DNA from 4 places in the Psychrobacillus sp. FSL K6-1464 genome. Region 1 is predicted to be linked to each of the others. Evidence: riboswitches for the same ligand, from Rfam matches in the RefSeq annotation. Region 1 holds a riboswitch; each other region holds the start of a gene.

Region 1 (8,101 bases):
CAGGTACTAATAACAGGTATAATATACTAAGATAATAATTTGGAGGTATTTATGAGAGACTTAATTCAACTAAAAGACAAAAATATTGTTGTTATGGGCGTGGCCAATGAACGTAGTATTGCATGGGGAGTGGCGAAGTCATTATTTGAAGTGGGTGCAAATGTTATATTTACTTACCGTAAAGAACGTTCCCTTGGAAAAATTGAAAAGTTACTGAAGGATAATAATTTAGAGGCAAAACTAGTAGTAGAGTGTGATGTAAATAGCGATGATAGTATTAAATCTGCGTTCGGGCAAATTGGATCAGAGGTTGGAGTGATCCATGGTGTAGTACATTCTGTTGCATTTGCGCACGCAGAAGATTTAAAAGGGGACTTTTTACAAACTTCAAGAGAAGGCTATGCTTTCGCACAAGATACAAGTGCGTATTCACTTATTGCTGCAGCGAGAGAAGCAACACCCTTTATGACTGAAGGTGGATCTATCGTAACTATGACATATTTAGGGGCAGAACGAGTACTAGAGGGATACAATGTAATGGGAATCGCAAAAGCATCTCTGGAAGCATCTGTTAAGTACTTGGCATTAGACCTAGGGAAAAACAATGTGCGTATAAATGCTGTTTCAGCAGGAGCGATTAGAACATTAGCGGCAAAAGGGATATCTTCTTTTAATACAATTTTGCACCAAATTGAAGAGAAGGCTCCTTTAAAACGGAATGTCACTCAGCAAGAGGTAGGAGATATGACGGTGGCATTATTAAGTAACTTATCCAGCGGTGTAACAGGCGAAGTCATCTTCGTAGATTCTGGCTACAATATTATGGGCTAATTTGACATTCATAAAAGCGGTGAAAGATGACCTGGTCATTTTTCACCGCTTTTTAATAAGTTCCTATAAATGTACTGTGAACACTGGTTTTATCGAAATTTTAACATAGCAAAACGTTTGTATGAAGTCCTTTATGAACTGGGCCCGATTTTTCTTGTTGTCCTAAATATAAAATGTGTAATCTTCAGGTAACACTCGTTTTAAGAATTTCTTCGTGCGTTCTTCTTTAGGGCTCACGAAAATATCATGAGGAGAACCTTCTTCCACTACTACTCCGCCGTCCATAAAAATAACCCGGTTAGCTACATCCTTTGCGAAGGACATTTCATGGGTCACCACTAACATGGTCGTTCCTTCTTTCGCAATATTTTTCATGACTGTCAGTACTTCGCCAACCAATTCTGGATCTAATGCAGAAGTAGGTTCGTCAAAGAGAATAATATCGGGGTTTAAGGCTACGGCTCGTGCAATTCCAACGCGCTGCTGTTGCCCGCCAGAAAGTTGACTCGGATAGGAATCATATTTGTCTGATAAACCTACTTTGTCTAAAGCTTTTTTCCCAATACCAATTGCATCGGCTTTAGGTACTCTTCGACCGACGATGAGTCCTTCTGTTACGTTTTCTAATGCTGTTTTATTGTTAAATAAATTATAATTCTGAAAAACGAAGGCTGTTTTTTGTCTGATTGTATGTATATCTCTTTTTGAGGCACCGTGCAAGTTGACCTTTAAATCGCCAAAAACAGCCTGACCGCTGTCTGCTTTTTCCAAGAAGTTAATACAGCGTAATAACGTCGTTTTTCCAGAGCCACTAGGACCAAGAATGACTACTACATCTCCTTTATCAATGGATAGGTCGACTCCTTTTAATACCTCATTGTTTCCAAATGATTTATGGATATCATTAATTTTTAACATTCACTCATCCTCCTTATGCACTCGCGTATTTGTATCTGCGTAGTCGTCTTTCATATATTTTGAACCCGTATTCTACAAGGCTGCACAAAATAATATATACAAGGAAAATATCTATATAAGCTTCCACATAGTTATAACCTACGTTTGCCGCTACTTTTGCCTTTAATGTAATTTCCTGTAAGGACATTGCATAGCCAAGTGATGTAGCTTTTATCAAATTCACGGTAGCAGTACAAATATTAGGTAGAGCTACGACTAGCGCTTGAGGAATTACGATACGGCGGTAGGCATGGAAATTTGAAAGGCCAACTGATTGGGCCGCTTCTAGTTGTCCTTTGTTGACCGTACTTAAAGCAGATCTAAATACTTCTATCAATATAGCAGTAGTGCTGAAAGAGAATACGATAAACGCGTACCAAATAGGGTTGATATTGTAGACATTTATATTGATATTATACTTTTCGAAAAATAGGGAAAGTATTAAGGGTACACTTGCATAAACGATGAAAATTTGAATAATGATCGGTGTTCCTCTAACGAAGGAAACATATATTCTGGAGAACCAGTTCAATACAGGTACTTGGTTGATACGTGTTAATGCCAATAAAAAACCTAAAGGTAATGCGATAAGCAAAGCAACAATTGTTACGAGAAGTGTTATTGGGACACCGGATAATGCGATGAAAAATGTATCAATTAAAAACGTATAATTTAAACCTTCCGACATTATTTACACTCCTTAGTTCGTATTAATTGTTTGCTTTCCCTTACTAAAAACCTTTTCAAGCTTTCCAAAAAATTTCTCGATTAGTATAGAGATGACCCAATACACAATAGCAAGAGCGATGAAAATTTCTAATGCATGGGTATTGTAGTTCGCTGCTATGATTAGGTTTGCTTTCCCAACTATATCGATTAGCCCGATGGTATATGCAAGAGACCCTTCTTGAAGTAATGCGATAAGTCCATTTCCAAAGTTAGGAAGTGCGACAACCAATGCTTGCGGAAAAATAATTCGTCTATACGCTTGAAATGGACTTAACCCAACGCTAACGGCGGCTTCAAATTGTCCTTTTTCAATAGATTCGAAGGCAGATCTAATAACTTCCGACATAATCGCAGCGAATTGAAGGGTAAAGGTAATAACTACAAATACTGCTGTATTTAAATCATGTAAATATAACCCGAAGTTGTCTGCTAAGGTAGGAACGCCATAATATACTAAAAATAGTAAGACGATAGATGGAGTGCATCTTAAAATCGTCGTATAAAAATGCGCTGTTTTTTGAGCAATTTTATTCTTTCCAAGTTTCATCACAGCAAGGATTAACCCGAGAAAAGTCCCGAAAATAATGGATAATCCAGCAACCATAAAAGTTACTTTTAAGAACGGAAGCAATGTAGGAAGTGAGCTCCATATGTACGATACATCAAAATATTTTTCCATATTGTGCAATATTCCTCCCTTTTAAATTTGAAAGGCTGCCCAGTATCCAACGCTAGGCAGCCTTGATGGAAATACAAAGTTTATCTTTCTACTTTATCTAACACCTCAAAAAGGTCTCGACCGTAGAACTCTTTACTAAGTTCATTTGTTTTCTTTTCTTCTTGCAACTGTTTAATAGCTTTGTCATACGCATTTGCAAAGTCTTGTTCTTTTTTATTGAATAAAGGCCATGTTTTAATCACTGCAAATTCATTGTAAACAACTTCATCTTTTAGATTATAGTAAGGGCCGCTTTCATCTAATACTTGTTTTTGGAATGGTCCTTCGATTATTACTCCGCCGTCCACGCGACCCTCATTGACCCATTGGACTACATCCACTGTGAAAGCATCTCCGGCATCTAGTTTGACTGGATTATCTGGGTTGGTCTTGTTATATTCGTCAATTACTGTATATTGCGCATTGTTTGCTGCAATAGGAGCTAAAGAGTAGCCAGCAGATGCAAAATCCTCTAATGATTTAATATGCTCATTTTCTTTTTTCAATACGAGACCGGCACTGCTAAGACCTAGGAAATCTTTAGGGAAAATAAACTTCTCGGTGCGTTCCTCTGTCCAAAATGCATTTTTTACACCTACTTGAAACTTACCTTGTTCCACTCCGATTAATAGATCATCGCTTGTCGTTCCTATATATTCAAATTCGTATTCAGGAAGTAGTTCATCTACTAATTTCATAACTTCTACATCGTATCCCGTAGCATTTCCTTTATCATCTAACCAAGAGATAGGCTTAGATGCCATGTCATAGGCAACTTTTACTTTTCGAACATCTCCATCTTCTGAAGTTGTTGAAGCCTTTCCAGAACTACATGCAGCTAAAATTGTCACGGAGGCTAACCCTAATGCAGCCACTTTAAAGTACTTATTCATATTTAATCTCCTCGTTTCACTAATTTTTTATTGTTATCTTCCTCTAACGCAGTTAGTGCAAGTTTTTTTATCGTCATATCATCCATAGGGGGATTATGGAGTCCTGCTCGAACATCGCGGTAATAACGTTGCAAGGGGTTTGTTCTTTGTAAGCTTTTGGCACCAACTAATCGCATCGCTTTGTCGACAATAGTGATTGCTGAATTAGTAACGATATGCTTTGCCACGCTTACTTCGTTGGTTAGAAGTTCTTTTGTAGATTCATTGTCATAAGAGGACGCAACTCCGTAAATGACGAGTCTAGCCTTCGTAAGCTCTAAATCTATTTCACCTAGTAGCTGCTGCACGTTTGGTAGCTGTGCAATAGAGCCATTCAAGCTATTGGGTGAATGGGTATTAGCAAAGTGGACTGCATAGTCTCTTGCAGCCTGGGCAATTCCAAGATAAGTTGCAGGTATATGAAGCAGCCAACCATTGATCTTCCCGCCACTAGCGAATTCAGGAAGCTCTACTAAATTGGATTTATGAACGGTTACATTGCTTAGTACTAAATCATTGCTGCTAGTTCCGCGCATGGAAACTACATCCCACGTTTCCTCAATGGAAAGCCCCTCCGTATCACGAGGTATAAGGAAAAAACCAATTCTTTCTTCTTCCTTAATCCAAGCAGATGTTAAAAAGTAGGATAGTACGGGGGAAGCGGTTGTGAATATTTTACGTCCGTTTAGTACCCAAGAATCTCCCTTTTTAATAGCGGTAGTACCAGGTCTGCCACCTCGTGTTGGACTACCTGTTTGTGCTTCACTGACGGAACGATTTATGAGTGCACCATTTAATACTTCTGTAGCGAAAAAGTCTAATCTTTCCTGTGTCCATAATTTTTTTTCGTATAGTTCGCCTACTACGCCTAAACTCCACCCTACCGATAAGGCAGTATTTGCATCAAAGCTAGCAAGAATTTCCTGTGAAAGAACCATATCGTAGACAGAAAAACCTTTGCCCCCATACGATTCCGGTAGAGTTAGACTTGCATAACCTAGTTTCAATAAATCCTCCACATTTTCTTTTGGGAAAATAGAATTCTCGTCAATATCTGCTGATTTGCTTTTAAATTTGTCTTCTAATTCTTCCAAACGATTAATCCATTGCTGCTGTTTTTCTGTTTTGATGTATAAATTTATCACAGTTGCTATCTCCTTTAATTTAAATTATTCCGATCAGTTAAGTGGGTATTAAGAGGAAATAAAAAACCCATCTCAAAATGAGAAGAGTAAGTGGTTAAATAAATACTTATCTCTCAATTTCTTGCTGGAAGTAGCACCATACCATAGCTTTGGCGGTTGCTGAAGCATCATCGGACCAGTCCCTTCGCTTCTCTTAATAAGTAGTATGTAGTTGTTTAAATAATCTTACTACTTCATCTAGGTGAAGTCAATAGTAATTCATATTGCTTTAATAGGATTTAAATATGTAATTGAATTTATAGGTTTTTTAGAAAGTCATCCTGGGTATTAACAATAGGGAAGAGATAATTAGAGGAGGAATTTGTTTGGATAAGAAAGTAGCTGGAAATAGTAAAAATGAACAATTAGAAGAATTTCGAGTGGACGATCAAGGACAAGCAATGACTACAAATCAAGGACTTAAAGTTTCGGAGGATGAGTTTTCCCTTAAAGCAGGAGAACGAGGCCCTACTTTAATGGAAGACTTCCATTTTCGTGAAAAAATGACTCATTTTGATCATGAACGTATACCAGAAAGAGTAGTACATGCTAGAGGTTATGCGGCTCATGGGGAGTTTGAGGTATATGAATCTGCAAGTGAATTTACAAAAGCGAAGTTCTTGCAAACACCGGGTAAAAAGACTCCTGTATTCGTGAGGTTCTCCACTGTGGCAGGATCACGTGGTTCTGGAGAGTTAGCACGCGATGCTCGTGGCTTTGCAACGAAATTTTATACGGAAGAAGGAAATTATGATTTAGTAGCAAATAATATTCCTGTCTTTTTCATACAAGATGCTATTAAATTTCCAGACCTAGTACATGCTTTAAAACCAGAGCCCCATAATGAAATTCCACAAGCGGCTAGTGCTCATGATACGTTTTGGGATTTTGTTGCCAACAATCAGGAGTCAGCACATATGGTCATGTGGACAATGTCTGATCGTGCCATTCCTCGTAGTTTCCGAATGATGGAAGGGTTCGGTGTAAATACATTCCGTTTCGTTAATGATGCGGGTAAATCCCATTTTGTGAAGTTTCATTGGAAGCCGTTGCTTGGTACCCACTCAGTTGTATGGGATGAAGCGCAAAAGATAAATGGGAAAGATCCAGACTTTCACCGTCGCGACCTATATGAGGCGATTGAGAATGGGGACTATCCAGAGTATGAATTCGGCGTACAACTTATCGCAGAGGAAGATGAGTTTAAATATGACTTTGATATTTTAGACCCTACTAAACTATGGCCTGAGGAAGAAATCCCAGTTAAAATTCTAGGGAAAATGACATTAAATCGCAATGTAGATAATGTATTTGCTGAAACCGAGCAAGTAGCATTCCATCCAGGGAGTGTTGTACCGGGAATTGATTTCTCTAATGATCCTCTACTTCAAGGGCGATTATTCTCATATACAGATACACAATTAATACGTCTTGGAGGACCTAATTTCCATGAGCTTCCGATAAACAGACCAGTTTGCCCATTCCATAACAACCAACGTGACGGATATAGTAGACAATCGATTAATGTAGGAAGAGTGAGCTACCATAAAAACTCTCTTGCTAACAATACTCCAATACCTGTTAGCGAAGCGGAGGGTGGATACACGCATTATGAGGAAAAAATAGATGCGCGTAAAGTTAGAGCGCGAAGTGAGAGTTTCAAGGATCACTTCACTCAGGCTACATTATTCTGGAATAGTATGAGCGATACAGAAAAAGAACATATCATTAATGCATTTAGCTTTGAACTTGGTAAATGTAAGGAACTTACTGTTCGTCAGCAAGTATTAGAGATGTTTGCACAAGTAGATTTGGATCTAGCGAGTAAGGTAGCAGAAAACCTAGGACTAGTAGTGCAAGGTGTAAGTACTGCAACGAATACTAAGTCTTCTCCAGCACTTAGTCAGTTAAATACTATTATGAAACCTCAGACACGAAAAATTGCTGTTTTAGTCGGAGAAGGATTTGAAGAGGATTTACCTGCGATTCTAGCAGACTTAAAAGCAGGCGGAACAATGCCTGAAATAGTGAGTGATCATCATGGATCTGTTGCGGGAGCGGATGGCACGCTGTTACCAGTTGACCATACTTTCTTAACTGCTGATTCTGTATTATTTGATGCAGTATATGTAGCAAGTTCACATGGCAAAACGGCCATGTTTGAAAAAGAGGCTTCGTACTTCATTAAGGAAGCATATGCCCATTTTAAACCGATTGGTGCTACATTTAGTGGAGAGCAATTAGTTGATAATCTGCACTTCACTGGTCAGGCTGGTGTTCTCACTAAAGAAACTGGTAAAGGCTTTGTAGATAGTTTCTTAAATGCTATTGCTGCCCATCGCTTCTGGAATAGAGCAATATAAACAATTATTTTGGGCATGTCCTATTAGGGCATGCCTTTTTTACATAGAATGAGAGAATAAGATAATGAAGAACTTTTAGAAGGAAATAAAAAGAAAAATTTTAAGCGTATAACAAACATAACTATTCACTAATACTTGAAGGGAAGTTATTGTTGGGTATAGAAAGAGTAATAAGGAAAGTCAAAGGAGGAAACTTCATGCACTACGTAATAATAGGAGGAGACGCTGCGGGGATGAGTGCGGCAATGGAAATTGTACGTAATGATCCTGACGCTCGAATTACGACACTGGAAAAAGGACATATTTATTCCTATGGACAGTGTGGTTTACCCTATGTAGTAGGAAAACAAGTAGTATCTTCAACGGACGTTATAGCACGAAGTGTAG
Region 2 (8,101 bases), 300 kb from region 1:
CGATGTGATATGAATATGCACCCTACTCCTGTCGCTTTTAGCTTTTTAATGACTGAAAATAACTTGGTAGATTCATTTAGGGATAGAGGTGCCGTCGGTTCATCGAAGATAATAACCTTTGCAGAACTTACAAGTGCTCGCGCTATCAATACCAACTGTTTTTCTGCTAGAGAGAGCATAAATGCAGGTATTTCTACTGAAATATTGACTACCTGTAACTGCTTCAGGGCATTCCGTGCTTCCCTATTCAGTTTCTTTTTGGAGATGAACATATTAGAACCAGCAACAATCTTATCCAGCAATATATTCTCTGCAACCGAGAGTTCCGCAACGATGGCAGTATCTACCTCTTGATATACACAATAAATTCCAAAATCCTTTGCGACTTTAGGCGAACGTATACGTATTCTTTCTCCTTCTAACAAAATTTCTCCCACATCTTGCTCATACACACCAGAGAGTACTTTCATAAGCGTGCTTTTCCCTGCGCCATTTACCCCAAGTAAAGCGTGAACCTCGCCTTTTTTAAGTTCAAATTCAGCATTTTTCAGAGCATTTACATTTCCAAATGATTTATCTATAGCTTTCATGGAAAGAAAAGGATTCAGCATCGATTGCTCCTTTCTGAAAAAAGCTGTCCCATTAAACAGGACAGCTTAAATTCTTTTAAGTTATCTGTTTTCCTCTAATCCTTTTAATTCATCTGTGTAACCTTGATCACTTGCTCCCCAACCTTCAATATGATCACTGAGTTCATTAGTTGTTACTGTTTCTTTCGGCAATTTAGATGCTTCTACAAAAACTGGTTCTAATACTACTTTTTCTTCTACATTGCCTCCGCTTATTTTTTGATATAAATAACGAACTTGAATACGGCCGATATCCTTAGGATCCACTGCTGCCGAGGCAACCCAGGGACTATTCTCATTTTGAATCATCTGTAAATCTTCATCACTCATATCGATACTATATACCTTAATATCTGTACGTCCCGCTTGCTCTATCGCCCGAACTGCACCTTTGGCAAACTCGTCCCAAGCAGCCCAAACAGCGGTGATTTCACCTTTGTTGGGATACTGCTTTAATACCGCTTCCATTTGTGACTGGGTATCTAAAGCTGTATTTTGCGTTGCTGCACCGAATGTGGCAATTTCTTTTATCCCTGGATTCTCTCCTAGAAAATTCTCATATGCTACTTGTCGTCTTTCCATTGGAGCAAAACCCGCTACCCATATTTTCACGATATTGGCTTTCCCATTTGAATCTTCCGCTAGTTTTTCTAGTGTCATTTGAGCCATTTTTTCATCGCCTTGTTCTAAAGAGGTTACTCCCTCAACTTCTACTCCCGCATCAAATGCGACAACCGGAATTCCCTTTGCAACCGCATTCTCAACTCCTTGGTTCAGTGATTCTTTTGTGCCATGATCTATTAAAATACCGTCAACTCCTTGATTCACAGCGGCATCCAAATTGGACGCCATTTTAGATAAATCTCCTTCAGAAGTAAACACCGTTACTGTTCCTCCAAAATTCTCTACTTGCTCCTTTACCCCTTCAATATATTGAGCTGAAAATGTCCCTAAATTTTGTTGCATAACTAATGCAATTTTCTTGCCGGCTAACGGATTTTCTTTAGCCTTGGCATCACCGTTAGAGCTAGATGACTTAGTTGTTTCTCCTTCAGCTTTTGGCTGACATGCAGCGAGTAAAACCGCTATTACTAAAACCGTAAATATTAACCAGTACTTATTTGTTTTCATAATCCTTCTCCTTTTCAATTGAATCGACTATTTGAGTTGAAATATTTTCAAGATAGTTTGGATAAATAATACCTATTTCTGTAATTATGGCAGTGATATATTTAGCTGGTGTCACATCAAAAGCAGGGTTAAATACTTTTGTGTTTGATGGGGTAATAGCTTTGCCGTTAATATTAATAATTTCCTCTACTTTCCTTTCCTCTATTGGAATTTCTTCTCCATTATTTATGGACAAATCGAATGTAGAGGACGGTGCAGCCACATAAAATGGAATTCCAAATACAGATGCAAGAATTGCTAAGTTTAGGGTTCCTATTTTGTTTGCTGTGTCTCCATTTTTTGCTATCCGATCTGCTCCAACGATAATTGCTTCTATTCCCTTTGCGCCTATCGTATGTGCAGCCATACTATCTGTTATGAGCGTCACATCGACACCTGATTGTTGCAGTTCCCATGCTGTTAAACGGGCGCCCTGAAAGACAGGTCGAGTTTCACATGCAAACACTTCAAATTCTTTTCCACGTTCCTTCCCTAGATGAAAAGGAGCTAAAGCAGTACCATACTTAGCGGTGGCTATAGAACCAGCATTACAAATCGTCATTACCTTCGTTTTATCTTCAAGTAGAGAGAGTGCAAACTCGCCGATACTTTGACAGGACTCCTCATCTTCCTTGTGAATTATTTTTGCTTCTTCAATTAGAATCTGCTTTGCATCCGAAACACTATCTATTGGACTCGCTGCTTTCAACAAACGGTCAAGTGCCCAAACCAAGTTGACAGCAGTAGGTCGAGATTCACCCAAGTATGCTGCATCTCTTTTTAAGTATTCTAGAAAATCTATCATTGAATTTGTTTGATAACTCTGCGCCTCAATAGCTAATCCATACGCTGCCGTAATTCCAATGGCTGGAGCTCCACGAACTTTCAGAGTAATAATTGCATCGTGAACTTCTTTCATATTTTCTAGTGTTATATAGATAATTTCATGGGGAAGTTTCTGTTGATCTAAAATTATTAACTGCTTACCTTCCCACTTAATCGATAATGGAACATTCATTATTGAATTTCTCCTAACAGCTCAATTACAGCATCTATTGAGTTTATTTCATGACGACTCACTATTAGCCTTTCTCCAGCTTTAAGCGTTTGTTTTTTGGTTAAAATTCGTTGCTCATGGTTTTCAATACTATCTAAGTCTTTCACATGTGCTAGTCCAATCGTTCTACGAATTAGCTCACAGCCTGCAAACCCTACGGAATCATGGAATATTTTTTCTAGCACAAATGCCTCATAGCCTTCTATACTTTTATATAAATCGGACTCCCCTTTTTTCCAACACTCTGAAAATTTAGCGCAAAATGTGTTCCATGTATTCTGTATATGGGTATGTATAGCATCCCGTTGGTCATCTTGACGCGTAAAGGATTGAACTATTAAGTTCCCCAAAAATAAGCCAATATCAAATCCAATTGGGCCGTAAAATGCAAATTCCGGGTCAATTACTTTCGTTTCCGCTTCACTCGCAAATATACTTCCGGTATGAAGATCCCCATGTAACAAAGCTTCGGCTTCCGTCAAAAAACTTCTTTTTAGCTTGGCTACTTCCAATTTCAACAAGTTGTTATTCCAAATAGCTTCCACTTCTGCTTGTAATGCTGGCTCAAAGTCATTTGTTTCATGATCAAAAAAAGGATCTGTAAAGATTAAGTCTTCTGTGATCTTACATAGCTCGGGGTTAGAAAATTCTACAACAAGTGACTTTTTTTCAAAGGGGTGGAGTGCAAAGTCAGAAGTATTGAAAAGTGTTAAGGCTAGATATTCGCCAATATCGGTTGATAATTTAGGATAGGACTTTCCTTTTATCAAGCCCTCACGAACTATTTCAAGATGAGACAGATCTTCCATGATTGTGATTGCTAAGCTTTCATCAGTTGCATAAACTTTTGGGACTAATCCAACTGCGTATTCTCCATGTTTTTGTAATGCACTAGCTTCGATCTTTGCCCTTTTCAAAGTAAGTGGCCAACTCTCCCCGATGACCTTTGCATAGGGTAAGGCCTGTTTAATAATAATGCCTTTCTCACCGGATCCATCTGTTACACGGAATACATAATTTAGATTTCCATCACCAATCTCTTCGCAAACTAATGGAGCTTCGCTAGAAAATAATGATAACTCTATCGCCAGTGAAATTACCGTTTCTTTAGTTAATGATTCATATTCTTTCATTGCTACTACCGCCATTATGATCGTCCTCTCATTTACAAAATAAAAAACCTCTTTCCAAAAGAAAGAGGCTTAGAATAAGAGATTCTGAACCTCTTATCTCTCAGAAAGTAAACTTTCTGATGGAATTAGCACCGTGCCTTACGGAATTTTACATTCCGGCGCATAAAGCGCCCCGTCTCACAACGGTATTACGGTCGGTTGCTGGGCGTCATCGGGCCATTATCCCTCTGCCTGCTCTTGATAAGAGTGCGGTACAACTATGATGTTTGTTTAGAATCCTAGCATATTAGAAAAAGCTATGTCAATACAATTTTGAATAATGATAATTTTTCAATTTCTTGTTGACAGAATTTTTAATGCATGGAATAATCAATATAATTTATTAAATACAAACTGAATATTTTTTCTTATTTAGAGCAGGTGGAGGGACAAGCCCTATGATACCCGGCAACCGATTCAATTATGAACACGGTGCTAATTCTTGCAGTCAAATGGCTGAGAGATAAGAAGTTGTTAAGCTATTAACCTCTTCTTATTTGAAGAGGTTTTTTATATTATCTGTCTAGCTCTAGCGCCTAGGCACTTACGCTTTTCTAATATTAGGAGTGAAAAAATGAGTGGAATTACTGCGCACTATCAACTATACGGAAAGTCTGGTTCTTTTGAAAAAAAAGCGGATGATATTGCCCTTGGATTGACTATTGGTTCTTGGACCAATTTAGCTTTTTTAGAACAGGAACAGCTAAAAAAACATAAAGGAACTGTACGATCGGTTACTGAATTTGAAAATATTCTTCACCCCATTCATCCGGAAAGAATTAAAGGAGAAATTAAAGTATTCTATCCTGCCGCAAATTTTTCAGCAGATATACCAGCAATTTTAACTACCGTTTTCGGCAAACTATCTTTGGATGGAGAAGTAAAATTATTGGATTTAGAATTTGACACAAATATATTATCCCATTTCCCTGGCCCTCGCTTCGGCATTCAAGGTATCCGAGAAAGATTGGGAGTTTATGAACGTCCACTCATCATGAGTATCTTCAAAGGTGTCATTGGAAGAGATATCGAGTACCTAGCGCAACAACTTAAGCAACAAGCACTTGGTGGAGTTGACCTTGTAAAAGATGACGAAATCCTATTTGACAATCCACTCACTTCGTTTGAAACACGTATCACTACTGGTCGAGAGGTATTAAGACAAGTCTATGAAGAAACTGGTCATCGTACTCTATACGCAGTAAATTTGTCGGGACGTACATTCAAACTAAAGGACAAGGCCAAAAAAGCACGGGAACTTGGAGCAGATGCACTCTTATTTAATGTTCATGCATACGGTTTAGACGTTCTTCAGGAGTTAGCAGAGGACGAAGAGATTCAATTACCACTCATGGCTCATCCGGCTTATAGCGGAGCATTCACGTCCTCAGGATTTTATGGAGTTTCCACGGCACTTGTTCTTGGTAAACTTACCCGCTATGCAGGAGCAGATTTTTCATTATTCCCTTCTCCTTATGGCAGTGTTGCACTTGAAAAATCTGTAGCTCTTTCTTTAGGGAAAGAACTAACAAAGCCTAGTGAAGTAAAACAAAGCTTTCCGGTGCCTTCTGCAGGCATTCACCCTGGTCTCGTACCACTGTTAATGAATGACTATGGAATCGACAGCATCATTAATGCCGGGGGTGGAGTACACGGTCATCCGGCCGGTGCAACCGGAGGAGGTTTGGCTTTTAGACAGGCAGTATCGGCTGTTTTGGAAGGTATTCCATTAGAAGAAGCAGCTAAAACCCATTGTGAATTAAACACAGCACTTGAATTATGGAGGTGATAATATGAGTAATCTTGTAGTTTTTTGTGACTTCGATGGAACTATTACCAATCAGGATAACATTATGGCAATCATGAAAGAGTTTGCTCCACAAGAATGGACATCGATTAAAGATGATATTTTAGGACAACGAATTTCCATACAAGATGGTGTAGCAAAAATGTTCACACTCCTTCCTGTTGAGTCAAAAGATGACATTATCTCTTTTGTGCTTAAGCAGGCAGTCATCCGTGATGGGTTTAGTGAATTTGTCTCCTATGCAAAAAAACACAACATACCACTCTACATCGTAAGTGGCGGCATAGACTTTTTTGTCCACAAGCTACTAGAACCATTCGGGCCATTTGCAGGAGTCTATTGTAATACATCCGAATTTTCCAAGGATACAATTCACATTGAGTTTCCGTATAGCTGTGATGATCGATGTACTAGCCAAGGCTGTGGTTGCTGTAAACCCTCTATTATTCGTACCCTTCTTGACCAAGATGCTGTGAGCGTTGTGATTGGGGATTCCATCACTGATCTTGAAGCAGCAAAATTAGGTAATGTCGTTATTGCGAGGGATTTCTTAATCGAAAAATGCGATGAATTGAATATTCCCTATGAACCTTTTGAGAACTTCCACGATGTGATAAAAATTATTGACGCAAAGTTAGGTGTGGAAGTATGACTTTACAAGATAAATGGGAAGAACTTGCAGACATAAAAGATGAATTAGCCGTACGGGATTGGTTTATGGGGACGAGCGGTAATCTTGCTATTAAAGTACATGATAATCCTATGGAGTTCTTAGTGACAGCAAGCGGAAAAGATAAAAAAAAGAGAACAGCAGAGGATTTTTTACTTGTTGATGCAGATGGAAACCCAGTCGAAAATACACATTTAACTCCATCAGCCGAAACATTATTACACTGTGCAATATATCGCGAAACAAATGCAGGTTGTAGCTTACACATCCATACAGTTGCAAATAACGTTATTTCCGAATTATATGGTGACAAAGGTTCAGTGGATTTTCAAGGTATTGAACTTATTAAAGCTTTTGGAATGTGGGAAGAGGATGCCATACTATCGATACCCATTATCCCTAACTACGCCCATATACCAAAGCTTGCAGAAGAGTTTACACCGTATATTTCTGCAGACAAGGGAGTTATACTCATTCGAAATCACGGAATAACTGTTTGGGGAAAAGATGGATTTGAGGCAAAAAAATTACTTGAAGCTTGCGAATTTTTATTTCAGTATCAATTAGCACTACATCAAATACACTCAAAATAGAAAGGAAGATTGTTAATGGCTATTATTAAAATTCAAGGAACAAATGAAACAATTAAAGAGCAAAAAGAAGTAGCAGCATTTTTAGAGAACCAAGAAGTAATTTATGAGCATTGGGATATTAACAAACTACCAGAAAACCTTCGTGAAAAATTTGACTTAAGCGACGGAGAAAAGCAAGAGATTCTCCAAGCCTTCCAAATTGAAATAGATGATATCTCTAGTCGCCGTGGCTATCAAGCGGCCGATATTATCTCTCTTTCAGATTCGAACCCAAACTTAGACGAACTATTAAAAAATTTCGAACGCAAACACCTTCATACCGACGATGAAGTTCGTTATATTGTAAGTGGTCACGGTGTCTTCATCATACAAGGCAAGGATGAACGCTACTTTGAAGTTCATCTTTCACCTGGTGATTTGATATCTGTGCCTGAGAATATTACACATTACTTCACATTATCAGAGGACCGTAAAGTTGTTGCTGTACGCATATTTGTAACAACAGAGGGGTGGGTCCCAGTTTATCAAGAGGAAGCAGTAGAACAATAGAGGTAAATGCTCTTTGTAGGAATAAGAAAAAAGGAATGCTATACTAACTTTATCTAATAAGAAAGGAGAATGTACAATGATTATTGTAACGAATCGCATCAAAACCAAACCAGGATTTGCAGAAAAAATGGCTCCAAATTTCACAAAACCAAGCCCCCTTCAAGAAATGGAAGGCTTCATCAAAGTAGAGGTCGCTATTACTCAAGGACCAACTGAATATGATGAAATGAATGTAAATATGTACTGGGAGAAAGAAGAAAACTTCCAAGCATGGAAAGACAGTGATCTCTTCAAAGAATCGCATAAACGTCCCGAGTCTGGCTCTCCTGAAGCTTCTAAAGAATCTCCACTTTTAGGTAATGAATTAATCATTTCTAAAGTTGCCGCTTCAATAGAAGCAATTTCCAAAAACTAAAATAAAAGTGGAGGACTCATCTTCTGAGTTCATCCACTT
Region 3 (8,101 bases), 350 kb from region 1:
TACACCTAGAATTGAATTTGTCTACAGTCTGAAAGCCTTGTTATTATATAAGGCTTTTACTAATGGAGATTGTTTCTTTAGAATTAGTTATTCTCTATTTGTTCATAATTTACCTTCTCGTAGTGAGGTAAATCATATCCGATAATTTTAAAAACGCTTATACTAGTTATATGTAGTGAAATGAGGAGTGGTTATGTTGAAAAGAATAGTAGTTATAGGCGGAGGCATTACAGGCCTTTCAACGATGCATTATTTGCAGAAACTCAAAAAAGAAAAGTCATTAGATATAGAGTTAGTGTTAGTTGAAGCAAATGAGTATTTAGGTGGTAAAATCCATACCGTACTGGAGAATGACTTTATCATGGAGGTTGGGGCAGATTCAATCGTTGCAAGAAATGAATCCATTATTCAGCTAATTGAAGAGCTTCAACTAGAAGATGAAAAAGTGTACAACTCAACAGGCATTTCATATATTTACACAAATAATGAGCTCCATGCGATTCCTGCAGATAGTGTTTTCGGTATCCCTGCAAGTATCGAGTCGTTAAATAGCAGTACGCTAGTATCCGAATTAGGGAAAAAAGAAGCGTTAAAGGATTTAGAAATACCAAATGAAACTTTCACAAAAGAAAGTTCTGTCGGATCATTTTTAGAATATTTCTTAGGGAAAGAATTAGTGGAAAAACAAGTTGTTCCTGTGTTATCTGGCGTATACTCGGGGGATCTAAATAAGCTTTCTATCGCTTCAACATTGCCATACTTAATCGATTATAAAAACAAATACGGCAGTATAATGAAAGGGTTAGAAGAAAACAAAGCGCAATTCCAGGCCTCAGCAAATAAGAAGTTTATTTCCTTTCAAAACGGACTTTCTACACTTATCGATCGCTTAGAGGAAGTGCTAAGCCAATCAACAATTATTAAAGGTGTGGCAACGAAGAAAGTAGAGAAGAAAGATGATTATTATTCGGTTTTACTGACTAACGGAGAAACGATTGAAGCGGACAGTTTAGTGCTAGCAACTCCTCATAACGTGGCGCAAGTAATTCTTCAGGATGAAGAGTTGGATACCGACTTTAACAAACTGAAAAATTCCTCCCTTATTAGTGTATATCTTGGTTTTGATATTCCAGACGAGCAGCTCCCAGCGGAGGGAACTGGTTTTATCGTTTCTGAAAATAGTGATGTGAGATGTAATGCATGTACGTGGACAAGTCGGAAATGGACGCACACATCAAAAAATAATCAGTTATTAGTTCGTATGTTTTATAAGAGTTCGAACCCGGCTTTTGAGAGTATGAAGAACATGAGTGAAGACGAGCTAGTGGAAGTGGCGCTTCAAGATATTGAAATGAGCTTGAAATTAACAGGCAAACCTGAAGTCATAGAAGTAACAAAATGGAACGAGCAAATGCCGAACTATCATTTAGCGCATGGAGATGCGATTCAATCATTAACAGCTAAAATGGCAAATGACATGCCAAATGTCTTGTTAGCTGGCTGTTCTTATTACGGAGTTGGGATTGCGGCTTGTATTAAGAATGGCAGAGAAACTGCAGAAAAAATCATAAATTCAATAGTACAGTAAATTACGGGACCAAAATTCACTTTTGGTCTTTTTTTATGGAAAAAAAGGAATAGTTGCATTTTTAGTGGAATTTACAATTTCTTTTATTGTGCTACGATGCGGGTGGAGGTGGTTGGTTGATAGTAAAAACACGTACGGAGGAATATAGCTATATAGGTCTTCAGTTATTGAATCGACGATTACATGAGTCACATGAAATGAAGGAATTGATTCATTCCAAAATGCATATGGCATTGGCTGGTATTCATGGAGAAGTTAGAGTAGACGGAGTGTTTAGTAAGTATTCATTTCCTTTTGAATATGTGGTATTGCACGATGTGAGTTTAGAATCATATGGAAAGTTCCAGATTGATACAGTCTTTTTCACGCAGTATTTTGCGGTGGTTTTGGAGAGTAAGAATATAGGTGGGAAGTTGAGCTTTAAGCAAAACCCCTCTCAATTAGAAAGAGAAAATGAAGAAGGTAAAGTGGATGTATTTGAAAGTCCAGAGGTTCAGATTGAAAGAAATATTTTTTTACTCGACGAATGGTTAAAACAACATGGTGTGACGATTCCTGTTTTTGGAGTAATTGTATTAACAAATTCCAAAGTTCGAGTTATTGAACCCCCCACAAAATACAACGCTATTCTCCATCAAACAATTCCTATCTATCTAAGAAATATTCCTCGAGAAAGAAGGTATATATCTAGAAAAGAGCTGCATAAATTGAGTACAGAAATTTTAAAGAGTCACAAAACGTACTTCCCATACCCGATGTGTAATCGCTGGGGTATTAACCCAAATGATTTACAAACTGGAGTGTGCTGTGAAAAATGTGAAATGTTTGGGATGGTAAAAAGGAAGAATGGCTGGAACTGTATACGTTGTGGTCATGTAGATAGGCTTGTTCATGAGAAAGCCATTCGAGAGTGGTTTGTTTTGATCGGGGATACGATTAATAATCGGCAGTGTCGAAAATTCCTTCATATAAATTCTCATCATGTAGCATCTAGACTTCTCCAATCTATGGATTTAATTCGAACTGGAACATCCCAGAGTAAAATAGAGTATAAATGGAAGTGGTGAAGCGTATTATTGGAGAATCGATCGATCGAGAGGAATAATCGATCGATACACATCGAAAATCGATCGACCACCACAAAAAATCGCTCCATCGTCGTCCATAATCGATCAATCATCACGATAAATCGATCGATGAGGACGATCCAACTTCAAAAGCGGAGTATATAGAAAGTTCAAAATATACCTTGACGCTTTAGTTGAATAAAGGTACGATATGTCTAATTAGAAAACTGAATAGTGAAATTCTTATCAAGAGAAGCCGAGGGACTGGCCCTACGACGCTTCAGCAACCAGCCATTCATTTGGTCAGGTGCTAAATCCAGCAGACTTTGCAAAAGTTTGAAAGATGAGAAGGTGGTATCTTGCATACTAGTAAAGCCTTCTTTTCATAGAAGGCTTTTTTATATGGGAGGATGAATGCACGATGAGTTTATTGGAGAAGTTACAGACGTCTATGCTGACAGCAGACGGGGCAATGGGGACACTACTGTACTCTTATGGAATTGACTATTGTAATGAAGAGTTAAATATTCAAAAACCGGAAATTATAGAGAAAATCCATCAGGATTATATTGCGGCCGGAGCAGATATTATTCAAACGAATACATACGGAGCAAATGCTATTAAGCTTGCTCGCTATGGACTAGAAAATCAAGTGAAAGAAATAAATGAAGCTGCCATTCAAATTGCGAAAAGAGCTGCCGCATCTGGAAACCAATTCGTCCTCGGGACTATTGGGGGGATTCGAGGAATCCGAAAAAGTGATGCTACACTCCAAGAAATTATTCATTCACTCGACCAACAAGCAATCCAATTGTTAGCGGGAGATCCAGATGGTCTATTACTTGAAACCTATTATGATTTCGAAGAGCTAAAGACTACTGTGACTTATCTTCGTACACTAACGGATATTCCGATAATAGCTCAAGTGTCTATGCATGATCCGGGTATTTTGCAAAATGGCTTACCTCTAAATGATGCGTTGCATGAGCTTGAAACAATTGGAGCCAACATTGTGGGAGTCAACTGTCGACTAGGTCCACATCATACAATTCAAGCATTTGAAGGAGTAAAGCTGCCAGAAAAGGCATTCTTATCTGCTTATCCAAATGCGAGCTTACTGGATATAGATGAAGGACGTATAGTTTACGAATCCGATGCTGAGTACTTTGGTAAAGCTGCATTATATTTGAGAGATGCAGGAGTGCGCTTAATAGGTGGTTGCTGTGGAACGACACCAAAGCATATTGAAGCAGTGAAAAGACATATTGGGCATTTAACCCCTATTACAAATAAAGTAGTAGAGACTAGAAAGCCTATTATTATTCAAGATGCTAAGCCAACTAATACCCAAGCTCTACATGAAAAAGCGAAAACAGAACGGACCATAATTGTTGAATTAGACACTCCCCGTCATCTCGATACGACTACATTCATGGAAGGTGCAGAAAAGCTATATGCAACTGGAATTGACGCGGTGACAATGGCGGATAATTCATTGGCTTCTCCACGAGTTAGTAATATGGCGATGGGTTCGATGTTAAAACACCAAAAAAATATTAGACCACTTGCTCATATTACGTGCCGTGACCGTAATTTAATTGGTCTTCAATCTCATTTGATGGGATTGGATGCGCTTGGAATCCATGACATTCTTGCAGTTACTGGAGACCCAACTAAAATTGGGGATTTCCCTGGGGCGACAAGTGTTTATGATGTATCAAGCTTAGAACTGATTCAACTGATCAAACAATTAAACGAAGGTATTTCTTTCTCAGGAAAGTCGCTACGGAAAAAGGCTAACTTCTCTGTAGCAGCTGCTTTTAATCCGAATGTTCGTGTGCTGGACCGTGCAGTGAAGCGACTAGAGAAGAAAATTGAGTGTGGGGCGGATTATTTCATCACACAGCCTGTCTATTCGAAAGAAAAAATCCATGAGATTTACGAAGCGACAAAGCATTTATCAACCCCTATTTTCATCGGAATTATGCCACTAACCAATAGTCGAAATTCTGAATTCCTTCATAATGAAGTCCCAGGCATAAAATTGTCTGAAGAGGTGCTAGAGCGTATGCGTTTATGTGGAGAGGATAGAGAGCGAGCTACTGCAGAAGGTATTCAAATATCGAAGGAATTAATCGATACAGCAGCGGAACTATTTAACGGAATTTATATTATTACACCATTTTTCCGTTACGATATGTCTCTAGAATTAATTCATTATATTCAAGAGGCTGACCGGGAGAAAGAGAGAGGATTCAGCTATGTCCAAACATCTAATTGAGCAGCAGCTCCAACAAAGAATACTAATTATTGATGGTGCAATGGGAACGATGATACAAAATGCAGATCTTAGCCCTGAAGACTTCGGAGGGGAAGAATTCGACGGTTGTAATGAGTATTTAAATATCGTCAAACCAGATGTTATTGAACATGTTCATCGTGAATATTTAGCTGCTGGGGCTGATATTATTTGTACGAATACATTTGGTGGAACCCCAGTAGTGTTAAATGAATATGATCTTGGTGCTCAGGCACATGATATAAACTTTCGAGCAGCCCAGCTTGCTAAAACATGTGCAGATGAATTTTCTACATCTGACTGGCCACGATTTGTAGCTGGGGCAATAGGGCCAACGACTAAAACACTATCGGTTACTGGTGGTATTACGTTTGACGAACTTACAAACGACTTTTATGTACAGGCAAAAGCTTTAGTAGAAGGTGGAGTAGACGTTATTTTACTAGAAACGAGCCAGGATATGCTGAATGTGAAGGCTGCGACAATTGGTATCCAACAGGTTTTTACTGAGCTAAAGATAGAACTACCTATTATGATTTCTGGAACGATTGAACCGATGGGAACGACACTTGCAGGGCAGAGTATTGAGGCATTCTATATTTCCATCGAACATATAAAGCCACTTTCTGTTGGATTGAATTGTGCTACCGGACCAGAATTTATGACCGATCATATCCGTTCGTTATCTGAGCTATCAGATGGATATGTTAGCTGCTATCCTAATGCTGGCTTACCAGATGAGGAAGGGCATTATCACGAATCTCCTGAATCACTTTCTAAAAAACTGAGAGGCTTTGCGGAAAAAGGGTGGTTGAATGTTGTTGGTGGATGCTGTGGAACTACTCCAGCTCATATTCGAGCAGTACGAGAAGCGGTAAAGGATCTTTCACCACGTAAACCCGTAGAAGCAGGTCATGGGCATGTAGTATCAGGGATTGAGCCTCTTCAATACGACGAAACGATGCGGCCACTCTTTATAGGGGAACGAACAAATGTAATTGGCTCTCGAAAATTTAAACGTTTAATCGTAGATGAAAAATTTGAGGAAGCCTCTGAAATTGCTCGGGCACAGGTAAAAGGTGGAGCTCATGTTATCGATATTTGCCTAGCAAATCCGGACCGCGATGAACTAGAGGACATGACTAACTTTATGAAAGAGGTAGTGAAAAAGGTTAAAGTGCCACTTGTTATTGATTCGACTGATGAAAAGGTAATTGAAGTTGCACTGAAATATTCCCAAGGAAAAACAATTATCAACTCTATTAATTTAGAAGATGGAGAAGAGCGGTTTGAAGCAGTAATGCCTTTAGTGAAGAAATACGGTGCGGCAGTTGTAGTTGGCACAATTGATGAGATAGGAATGGCGGTTACAAGACAGCGAAAGTTAGAAATCGCAGAACGTTCTTATGATTTATTAGTTAATAAATGGGGGCTTGCGCCAGAGGATATTATCTTTGATCCACTCGTATTCCCAGTCGGAACAGGTGATCAACAATACATTGGATCAGCAGTAGAAACGATTGAAGGGATTCGCCTCATTAAAGAAAAACTGCCAAGAGCACTAACTATTTTAGGAGTAAGTAATGTATCCTTTGGTCTTCCGCCAGTTGGTCGCGAAGTATTGAATGCAGTCTATTTATATCATTGCACGCAGGCTGGTTTGGACTACGCGATTGTAAATACCGAGAAACTGGAGAGATATGCGTCTATTCCTAAACAAGAAATCGACATGGCCAACGAGCTTTTGTTTACGACGACTGACAAAACACTTGCTGATTTCACTGATTTTTACCGAGATAAAAAGAAAGAAAAGACCGAAGATGATATACCCAAAACTGTACCAGAACGTCTTGCCTATTATGTTATTGAAGGTACGAAGGAAGGACTTATCCCGGATTTAGAAGCAGCACTTCAAATGTATGATGCACCACTAGATGTTATTAATGGTCCATTAATGAAGGGCATGGCTGAGGTAGGGCGACTGTTTAATGACAATCAGTTAATAGTTGCAGAGGTTCTTCAAAGTGCGGGAGTGATGAAGGCTTCTGTTGCATATTTGGAGCAGTTCATGGAGAAAAAAGAGGATGACTCTGGTAAAGGGAAGATCGTCCTTGCGACTGTAAAAGGCGATGTACATGATATAGGTAAAAACTTAGTTGATATTATATTGAGTAATAACGGATATAAAGTAATCGATGTTGGGATTAAAGTAACTCCAGCCACTTTAATAGAGGTAATCCGGAAAGAAAAGCCTGATATGATCGGACTTTCAGGGCTACTTGTAAAATCTGCGCAGCAAATGGTCATCACTGCTCAAGACTTTAAAGAAGCAGGTATTGATGTGCCAATATTAGTAGGTGGAGCAGCACTTTCACGTCGTTTTACTGAGACAAAAATTTCCGCTCAATATGATGGTCCTGTTCTATATGCAAAAGATGCCATGCAGGGTCTGGACCTAGCCAATCGATTACAAAATAAAGAAGATAAAGAGACTCTATTAGTCGAACTTAGTGTTCAACAGGAAAAACGAAAAATTGCGGAAGCTAATCGCTCGGCCAAACAAGCGGTAGCTGTTTTAGAAAAACCAGTTAAGACAGTAAGTGAGGATGTTCAGGTATACATTCCAAAGGATGTTCGTAAACATGTATTAAAGGATTATTCAGTTGCGCATTTGCACCCATATGTAAATATGCGCACATTAATAGGCCATCATTTAGGATTAAAAGGGTATAGTGAAAAACTATTAGCAGAGAGTGACGAGCGTGCAACGGAATTACATGAATTAGTCACGGGATATTTGCAATCTGATATATTGAAGCCACAAGGGGTATATCAATTTTTCCCTGCTCAGGCGGATGGCAATGATGTCATTATTTATGACCCGACCAATGGTAAAACAGAAATCGAGCGCTTTACATTCCCACGTCAATCCGTCGTGCCATTCCTGTGTTTAGCAGATTATTTAAAATCTGTAGACAGTGGAGAAATGGATTATGTAGCACTAATGTTAGTAACGGCAGGGCATGGAGTTCGTGGGGAAGCCGCTAAACTGAAAAACCAAGGCAAATTTTTAGAAAGCCATGCATTACAAGCAACAGCCTTAGAACTTGCAGAAGGATTTGCCGAACGCATTCACCAAGAAATCCG
Region 4 (8,101 bases), 2.9 Mb from region 1:
CACTCCAGGTGGAAGTCCGGCTTCCTCAAAGATTTTAGCCATTTCATATGCCATCATCGGAGTTTCCGTTGCCGGTTTCCAAATAAATGCATTTCCTGCCACTATAGCGGGAAAGGATTTCCACGTAGCAATTGCCACCGGAAAATTCCATGGTGTAATGAGCCCCACTACTCCAATAGGTGAACGGACACTCATCGCAAACTTGTCTGCCAATTCCGATGGGGTTGTTTCTCCAAATAATCGGCGCCCTTCTCCTGCCATGTAAAACGCCATATCAATGCCTTCCTGAACTTCTCCGCGTCCCTCTTCAATTACTTTTCCCATTTCTTTTGTTAACACTTGAGCAAGGTGCTCTTTCTTTTCTTTCATTATCCTACCAATTTCATATAAATAATCTGCACGTTTAGGTGCAGGAACAAGTGCCCATTTTTTTTGTGCTTTTACTGCTGCTTCTACCGCAAGATTTACATCTTCTTCCGTAGATAGCCTCACCTCTGATAGCTGTTCACCATTTGCAGGATTTACCACTGGTGTATAATCTGCACCCTCGGAGTCTTGCCAATTGCCATTAATAAAGTTAGTTAATTTCATTTTATTCCCTCTTTTCACTTTTAAATGTAAACGCTTCCATTATTCATATATTCTATAAAATTTCATAAATCCCTTTAAAAATCTTTGGATATTTAGAATGAAACTTTTTCACCCTGCTTTCGTATAAATGGTAGAGAAAAATTTAAGGAGGAATTTGTTCATGAATAATCATGAAATTGACTACAAATTATACGGTGATGATATGCAATTTGTTGAAATCGAATTAGATCCCAAGGAAACAGTTGTTGCCGAAGCAGGAAGTTTAATGATGATGGAAGACGGTATTTCAATGGAAACTATTTTCGGCGATGGCTCATCGGGTTCTGCTGGTAGCGGCGGTGGTCTTATGGGCAAATTAATGGGTGCAGGTAAGCGTATGCTTACAGGAGAGAGTTTATTCATGACAACTTTCACTAATACAGGTAGTGGAAAAAGACATGTCTACTTTGCATCACCTTACCCAGGTAAAATTATTCCATTGGATTTAAGCCAATACCGTGGCAAAATTATTTGTCAAAAGGATGCTTTCTTAGCAGCAGCAAAAGGGGTTACGATTGGCATCGAATTTCAGCGTAAGTTAGGAGCAGGCTTTTTTGGTGGTGAAGGTTTCATCATGCAAAAACTAGAAGGTGATGGCCTCGCTTTCGTTCATGCTGGTGGGGCAATTCATAGAAAGTCTCTTCAACAAGGAGAAGTTTTACGCGTAGATACTGGGTGTCTCGTAGCAATGACTGCGGACGTTGACTACAATATTGAAATGGTCAAAGGAGTTAAAACAGCCTTATTTGGTGGAGAGGGATTATTCTTCGCTACTCTTCGTGGTCCAGGTACCGTATGGATCCAATCACTTCCGTTTAGTAGATTGGCTAGTAAAGTATTTGCAGCAGCTCCCCAAACACCTGGTGGTGGTTCAAAAGGTGAAGGTAGTATAACTGGTGGATTATTTGACCTGCTAGGTGGGAAATAAATCAGAATCCTTGAGAATGGCTTGCTTTTTAACTGGTCATACGCCAGTAGAACGCTATTTGATTGGTTCGGTATCTGAAGCAATCGTGCGTTCAGCTAAATGTGATGTATTAGTCATTCGTACACCTGGTTCAACAATATAAAAAAAGCGTCCAGACTTTCAAAAGTCTGGACGTTTTTTTTATAGGATTAACTTATTCACCTTTTAGGGAACCGACATTGGAGGATTACTTAAAAAAGTAGAGAAGCTACGTGACTGTATCTCGTAGCTTCTCCTGATTCATTTACCCTATTACAGAAAGCTTCATCTGATGTGTAAGTGCAATGTCCATGTACCTTACTTTACCTAGATACTTTGTGTATTTGTTTGAACTAATACTTTTCTATCTTGAGCTTCATGTATTTTAACCATTACAAAACGTGCAATAGGTTGAATAACCAAGCTTTCTAAGAATAGAGCTATTAAAAAGTTACGTGGCCAAATTTGGATAAAGTTAGTAAATATATTAGTTGTAAATCCATTCCCCATGATATCTCCAACAATAGTCATTGTAAATGACATACCTAAAACTGTGAACAGTGTACGGAACATAATACGAGCAGCAAAACCGTCTGTTGGTGAAATAAATTTAGATGCTAAAAATTCAGCAAAACGACCGATAGCTAACGGTTCAATAATCATCACAATAACCCAAATAATAGGCAACAGGATTAACATATCCATTGCAACCTCACTGTTAAATCCTCCAGCTGCAAGAATTATGTTGATTGATCCTATAAATAGTACTGATAATGTACAAATGATTGCGCCAAATATTGCGCCTTCTTTACCATTCTTTGGTAGTCTTTTATCTTGATGCATATCTTACTTATCTTCCTTTCAAAAAGCTTATTTAGACCTTGGCAATTAATATGAAGCAAAACAGTCGATTTTTATAATAGAGGATAACGTTATAGAGAGAAAAACTCTTTGAAGTGTCCATAATTTTTTCATTTAAATCCTATATGCAAACCATGTTAATGGGGTTTTTCGCTTGGATTAAAGCTAGTCCATAGATTCCTAAGTGCATTATTAAAAGCTGTTTCATTAAACAGCCGACAATTCCTACAATATTATAGAGTTACTGATCCTTTTTATATATTGGATTTCCTTTTCAGAAATTCTTTAATAAAGTTGGTAATAGTTTTGAAATTTTTATTAAGGGATTAGTTGATTGCTGAGTTAAACACAGCATCATTGCTCCTTCAATTGAAGCAGTCAATAATAATGAAATGGCAGTAGCCTTTTCAACCGAAAAACCATCGGCTAATAGTTTAATGTAATAAATTTGCTCTATATTTTCATACAAATCACTACAAGCGGTTCGGACAGGCTCACTCATTGTCGCCATCTCACTAACGATACTGCTAAATGTATAGCCAGTGATGGTCCCATCCTTTTCAAAACTACGAATTAATTTATCAATCATGGAAACTATGGCATCTTCAGTCGAAGGATGCTTACTGAAAATCACTTTAATATCTGTTGTAATATCTTCTTTTAAAGCATGTAAACAAGTTATTAAGAGTTCGTCTTTGCCATTTGGAAAGTGGTGGTAAAGGGCCCCTTTTGTAACGTTACATGCTTTTAGTATTTCTGTTAGTCCTACAGTTTTATAGCCTTTTTGTTGAAACAGTGTTGTAGCAGTTTCAATTATGAGTGATTTAGTATCCATATCTGAATTTCCTCCTAACATACCGACGGGTCTGTTTGTTAGTATAACAAATTTTTAACAACATTCTAGTATTTTGTTTATTTAAATAAATAGCAAAGCACCCAATACACCCTCGATTGTTTATCTCCCTTTCCTAAACCTTCATATAATATTACGAGGAGCATTATGCCTTATGTTCCTACAATACAAGATGGGAGGTGGATACGATGGAGTCTTCTACAGGATTATGGGTTGGTTTGTTAGGTATCGTTTTAGGGGTGCTAGGTTTCTTTTATGCTCCGCTTTGGCTAGGTGCTGGAGCAGTTCTTTTGGGGCTAGTAGCTTTAGCTTATTCTCACAAGTTAATAGTAGGTTGGATATCATTAATACTCGGAGTAATTGTTTTAATATGGACATTTTTGTTATGATGTTGAACAAAATGCATCTTGTTAAAAACACATCTACGTGTTAAGCTTATTTAAATTCAAAATTGTGATAATTTAATATATTTTTCTTATCCAGAGAGACGGAGGGATTGGCCCGTAGATGTCTCAGCAACCAGCCACGTTTAGGTATGGTGCTAATTCCAAATAGACGTTTGACGTCTTGAAGATAAGAAGACAAACTTCAATATTACTTGAGGGTTCTCTTCTTATTAGAGAATCCTCTTTTTTTTATTTTAATTGTAAAGGATGAGCATCTAATGTCAAAGAACAGTATCGATACACAGTTAGTTCAATTGGGCAACCATAGTGATGAGAAAACTGGTGCGGTAAATCCCCCTATTTATCTTTCAACAGCTTACAAACATAATGGGATCGGGCAGTCAACAGGATATGACTACACAAGAACTAAAAACCCAACTCGCGCTATTTTAGAAGATGGAATTGCAAAGTTAGAAGATGGAGATGCTGGCTTTGCCTGTAGTTCTGGCATGGCCGCTATACAATTGGTTTTGTCCCTTTTTCGCTCAGGGGATGAATTAATTGCGCCTGATGATTTATATGGTGGAACCTACCGGTTATTTAACCAGTATGCAGATTCTTATAATATTCGTACCACTTATGCAAAGTTTGAATCAGCTGAAGAAGTAACAGCATTGATAACCAAAAATACAAAAGCTTTATTTATTGAAACCCCAACAAACCCCTTGATGTTGGAAATTGATATCCAACTATTTGCTGAGGTTGCAAAAGAGCATAATCTACTTTTAATCGTAGACAATACATTCCTTACTCCTTACTTACAGCGACCTATTGAAATGGGTGCTGATATTGTCATTCATAGTGGTACCAAATATATTGGTGGACATAATGACGTTCTTGCGGGACTTGTCGTCTCGAAGGGTGCGGAACTTAGTGAACAGCTGCAAACTAATCATAATGCAGCAGGAGCCGTCCTTTCTCCTTTCGATTCTTGGTTACTCATAAGAGGATTAAAGACGCTTCATCTACGTATGAAGCAACATGATTTAAACGCTAAAAGGATTACAGAGTTTTTAAAGCAAGAGCCTGCAGTTAAAGATGTATTATATCCCGGGGTTGGTGGGATGTTGTCCTTCCGTTTACATAAAAGCGAGTGGGTTGCCCCTTTCCTAGAGAATTTGAAATTAATTGTATTTGCAGAGAGTCTTGGCGGTGTGGAAAGCTTTATCACTTATCCTGCTACACAAACACATGCGGATATACCGGAGATGGAGCGAATTGCACGAGGGGTTGATAATAGTCTCCTTCGTTTTTCGGTGGGAATTGAAGAGGTCGAAGATTTAATAACAGATTTACAACAAGTATTTAATACTTTAGAAAGTGAGGTTTTAAAATGAGTGATTTCAAAGAGTCATTGGAAACTAGTCTAGTCGTCGCCTCTACTCGTGGAAATTCAGAAATAAAAACGGGAGCTGTCAATGTTCCTATTTATTTATCCTCCACTTTTCATCAAGAAAACTTTGATAATTTCGGCCCTTATGACTATAGTCGATCGGGAAACCCTACAAGAGAAGCACTTGAAAAAACCATTGCGGAACTAGAGGGAGGAACTAGAGGACTTGCATTTGCTTCGGGAATTGCAGCTATTTCTTCTGCTTTTATGCTTTTGTCTTCTGGCGATCATATCGTTATTACAGAAGATGTATACGGCGGTACCTTTCGCTTTGTTACCGAAGTATTGCCTCGTTTTGGGATTGAGCACAGCTTTGCAGATTTTACTGACATCGATGCAATTACAAGAGCAATACAACCCAATACAAAACTAATATACATTGAGACACCCTCGAACCCTTGCTTGGGTATCACTGATATTCATGCAGTAGTAGAGCTTGCAAAGTCCCATGACTGTTTAACCTTTTTAGACAATACATTTATGACACCATTATACCAACGTCCACTGGACTTGGGAGTAGATGTCGTTTTACATAGTGCCACAAAATTTTTATCCGGACATAGCGATGTTATTGCAGGACTTGCAGTTACAAAAGATGATGATTTAGGTAATCGTTTAGCATTTATCCAGAACTCATTCGGTGCTATTTTAGGTGCACAAGATTCATTTTCTCTCATACAAGGGATAAAAACACTAAGTGTACGATTTGAAAAATCTGCTGAGTCTGCGAGAAAAATTGCCAACTATTTAAGTGGGCATGATTTAGTGGAAAAAGTATATTTTCCTGGACTGTCCACTCATCCAGGATTTGATACACATAACAGACAGTCGAGTAGTGCCGGTGCAGTTCTTTCCTTCCGTTTACCAAATAGATCCATTGCTAAGTCATTCGTAGAAAATATTAGGATTCCTGTATTCGCAGTTAGTCTTGGCGGAGTAGAATCCATCCTCTCCCACCCTGCTCAAATGTCTCATGCAGCAATGCCTAAAGCAGAAAGAGAAAAGCGGGGCATAACAGATGGCCTTCTACGTTTTTCCGTTGGATTAGAGAATGTTGATGATTTAATAGCTGACTTTGAACAATCGTTAGAAATAGCATCCAAACAACAGGAGAAAGTAGGAATATAAAATGTCAAAATCACTAGTTGTAAATACACCATTCAAAGCAGATCACGTAGGAAGTTTTTTACGACCAGCTCGCTTAAAAGAAGCTCGTCTACAATTCGAAAATAATGAAATAACTGCAGATCACTTAAAACAAATAGAAGATGAAGAAATTACAAAACTAGTCACCAAACAAAAAGATATAGGACTCCAGTCTATTTCGGACGGAGAATTTAGACGTAAATGGTGGCATTTCGATTTTCTTAGTGGATTTGACGGGGTAGAGTTTTATGAAACAGACAAAGGATTAACGTTTAAAGGTGTACAAACAAGAGCACATGGTATTAAAGTAACCGAAAAGATCCGGTTTAGCACGCACTATATGATTGAACACTTTAAGTTTCTTCAAGGAATAGTTGGTGAAGCTGTAGCTAAATTTACTATACCTAGCCCTAATATGTTATTGTACCGTGCTACTATTGAAGAGGGAGTTTATGCGAGCCAAGAAGAATTGTTTGCAGATTTAGTTGTTGCTTATCAAGATTTGATTCAAGCGTTATACGACGAGGGCTGTCGTTACCTTCAAATTGATGATACTTCTTGGGCAACTACTTTTTCTGAGGAAGGCATTGCTTCTTTAAAAGAAAAAGGGATGGAATTAGATGAGGCGTTAGCTTTATCGGCACGTGCCATCAATGAATCTATTGCAAAACGTCCCCATGATCTGTTAATTACTATGCATATTTGTCGAGGAAACTTCAAGTCCACATATATTACAAGCGGTAGTTATGAGTTAGTTTCGGAAACTATTTTTGCAAAACTAGATGTAGACGGTCTATTTCTAGAGTTTGACGATGAACGCTCAGGTGGATTTGAACCACTTCGTCACGTTACTCGTTCAGACTTATCAATTGTATTAGGATTAATCACATCCAAACATGGAGCTTTAGAGGATACAGAACTTGTCAAAAATAGAATTACTGAAGCCACTAAATATGTTCCTCTAGAACAACTTTGCTTGAGTCCTCAATGCGGGTTTTCTTCAACCGAAGAAGGAAACCTTTTAACGGAGAAAGAGCAATGGTCTAAAATTCATCATGTGATTCAAATTTCTCAGGATGTATGGAAGTAATGAGTTTTTAAATTAAAGGTGTGCATCCAGATAGTATGGATGCACACCTTTATAAATTTCTCGCTTTCTCATACTTCTATCTGCTTTGCTTGTACTACTAAACGATATTTATTAGATTTTGTTGGAGAGAAGTAGCTTTACTTAGATGTTACCTCCCCGAATTGATAGTATTAAACTTATTTAGTTTTACCTGCCATGTTTTAGGTAGGTTGCAATGGGTAAATATAGAGCAGAGGTTATAAACATGAAGGAGGAATTTAACATGGGTAGTCAACAGTATGAGCATGCAACAGATGAAGTAGTAGAAGAAACCGGTGCCTATACATGCGAAGCCGGAACTACTATAAGATTAAATAAGGGTGATAAATTCCCTTCTTGTCCGGAATCAGAAGTAGTTACTTATTGGAAGCATGCTGAAGGTCATCACCATAATTCAGGTGAACCAGTAACAGAAGCAGGCCGATATATAGATGAAGATGGTGATGAGTTAGACCTAGCAGAGGGTTCTACTTTTCCAAATTGCCCTAAGGCAGATACTCCTACACAATGGAGACATGCTGGAAACTAATTAATAACTAAATTAATTGAAGAAAAAACTTAATAAAGCTCGGCACAATGAAAATTAATTCATGTGCTGAGCTTTAACTATTTTAAACTATAAACCTAAGTTTTTTGAGATAATTACCTTCATTATTTCATTTGTTCCAGCGTAAATAGATGCAACTGGAATGTCTCG

What was found. A riboswitch is a leader RNA that binds a small molecule or an ion and turns the genes downstream of it on or off. The one in region 1 is predicted to bind S-adenosylmethionine.
Region 2: it holds a riboswitch for S-adenosylmethionine, as region 1 does, so the genes downstream of both, mtnK (S-methyl-5-thioribose kinase) here and MKX39_RS17335 (acyl-CoA dehydrogenase family protein) in region 1, are expected to answer to the same signal.
Region 3: it holds a riboswitch for S-adenosylmethionine, as region 1 does, so the genes downstream of both, MKX39_RS15600 (bifunctional homocysteine S-methyltransferase/methylenetetrahydrofolate reductase) here and MKX39_RS17335 (acyl-CoA dehydrogenase family protein) in region 1, are expected to answer to the same signal.
Region 4: it holds a riboswitch for S-adenosylmethionine, as region 1 does, so the genes downstream of both, MKX39_RS02530 (methionine biosynthesis PLP-dependent protein) here and MKX39_RS17335 (acyl-CoA dehydrogenase family protein) in region 1, are expected to answer to the same signal.

The regions. Positions count from the first base shown of each region.
Region 1 is NZ_JBBOOP010000001.1:3,415,532-3,423,632, reverse strand. Features, by position in the region: gene fabI (enoyl-ACP reductase FabI) at 52-831, shown strand; gene MKX39_RS17355 (amino acid ABC transporter ATP-binding protein) at 994-1,749, opposite strand; gene MKX39_RS17350 (amino acid ABC transporter permease) at 1,763-2,476, opposite strand; gene MKX39_RS17345 (amino acid ABC transporter permease) at 2,489-3,196, opposite strand; gene MKX39_RS17340 (transporter substrate-binding domain-containing protein) at 3,277-4,128, opposite strand; gene MKX39_RS17335 (acyl-CoA dehydrogenase family protein) at 4,131-5,312, opposite strand; SAM riboswitch class I at 5,416-5,515, opposite strand; gene MKX39_RS17330 (catalase) at 5,678-7,714, shown strand; gene MKX39_RS17325 (FAD-dependent oxidoreductase) at 7,912-8,101, shown strand, end outside.
Region 2 is NZ_JBBOOP010000001.1:3,713,378-3,721,478, forward strand. Features, by position in the region: gene MKX39_RS19175 (sugar ABC transporter ATP-binding protein) at 1-611, opposite strand, end outside; gene MKX39_RS19180 (sugar ABC transporter substrate-binding protein) at 672-1,760, opposite strand; gene mtnA (S-methyl-5-thioribose-1-phosphate isomerase) at 1,747-2,817, opposite strand; gene mtnK (S-methyl-5-thioribose kinase) at 2,817-4,004, opposite strand; SAM riboswitch class I at 4,080-4,236, opposite strand; SAM riboswitch class I at 4,394-4,498, shown strand; gene mtnW (2,3-diketo-5-methylthiopentyl-1-phosphate enolase) at 4,603-5,817, shown strand; gene MKX39_RS19200 (2-hydroxy-3-keto-5-methylthiopentenyl-1-phosphate phosphatase) at 5,822-6,487, shown strand; gene MKX39_RS19205 (methylthioribulose 1-phosphate dehydratase) at 6,484-7,098, shown strand; gene MKX39_RS19210 (1,2-dihydroxy-3-keto-5-methylthiopentene dioxygenase) at 7,114-7,647, shown strand; gene MKX39_RS19215 (heme oxygenase) at 7,724-8,062, shown strand; gene MKX39_RS19220 (hypothetical protein) at 8,079-8,101, opposite strand, start outside.
Region 3 is NZ_JBBOOP010000001.1:3,070,131-3,078,231, reverse strand. Features, by position in the region: gene MKX39_RS15610 (protoporphyrinogen oxidase) at 197-1,588, shown strand; gene MKX39_RS15605 (nuclease-related domain-containing protein) at 1,705-2,655, shown strand; SAM riboswitch class I at 2,896-3,005, shown strand; gene MKX39_RS15600 (bifunctional homocysteine S-methyltransferase/methylenetetrahydrofolate reductase) at 3,077-4,936, shown strand; gene metH (methionine synthase) at 4,917-8,101, shown strand, end outside.
Region 4 is NZ_JBBOOP010000001.1:508,790-516,890, reverse strand. Features, by position in the region: gene MKX39_RS02560 (aldehyde dehydrogenase family protein) at 1-591, opposite strand, end outside; gene MKX39_RS02555 (TIGR00266 family protein) at 752-1,558, shown strand; partial or broken gene MKX39_RS02550 (universal stress protein) at 1,590-1,700, shown strand; gene MKX39_RS02545 (DUF2798 domain-containing protein) at 1,904-2,419, opposite strand; gene MKX39_RS02540 (TetR/AcrR family transcriptional regulator) at 2,712-3,272, opposite strand; gene MKX39_RS02535 (hypothetical protein) at 3,479-3,679, shown strand; SAM riboswitch class I at 3,763-3,870, shown strand; gene MKX39_RS02530 (methionine biosynthesis PLP-dependent protein) at 3,955-5,073, shown strand; gene metC (cystathionine beta-lyase) at 5,070-6,257, shown strand; gene MKX39_RS02520 (5-methyltetrahydropteroyltriglutamate--homocysteine S-methyltransferase) at 6,259-7,365, shown strand; gene MKX39_RS02515 (hypothetical protein) at 7,628-7,933, shown strand; gene MKX39_RS02510 (acyl-CoA dehydrogenase family protein) at 8,021-8,101, opposite strand, start outside.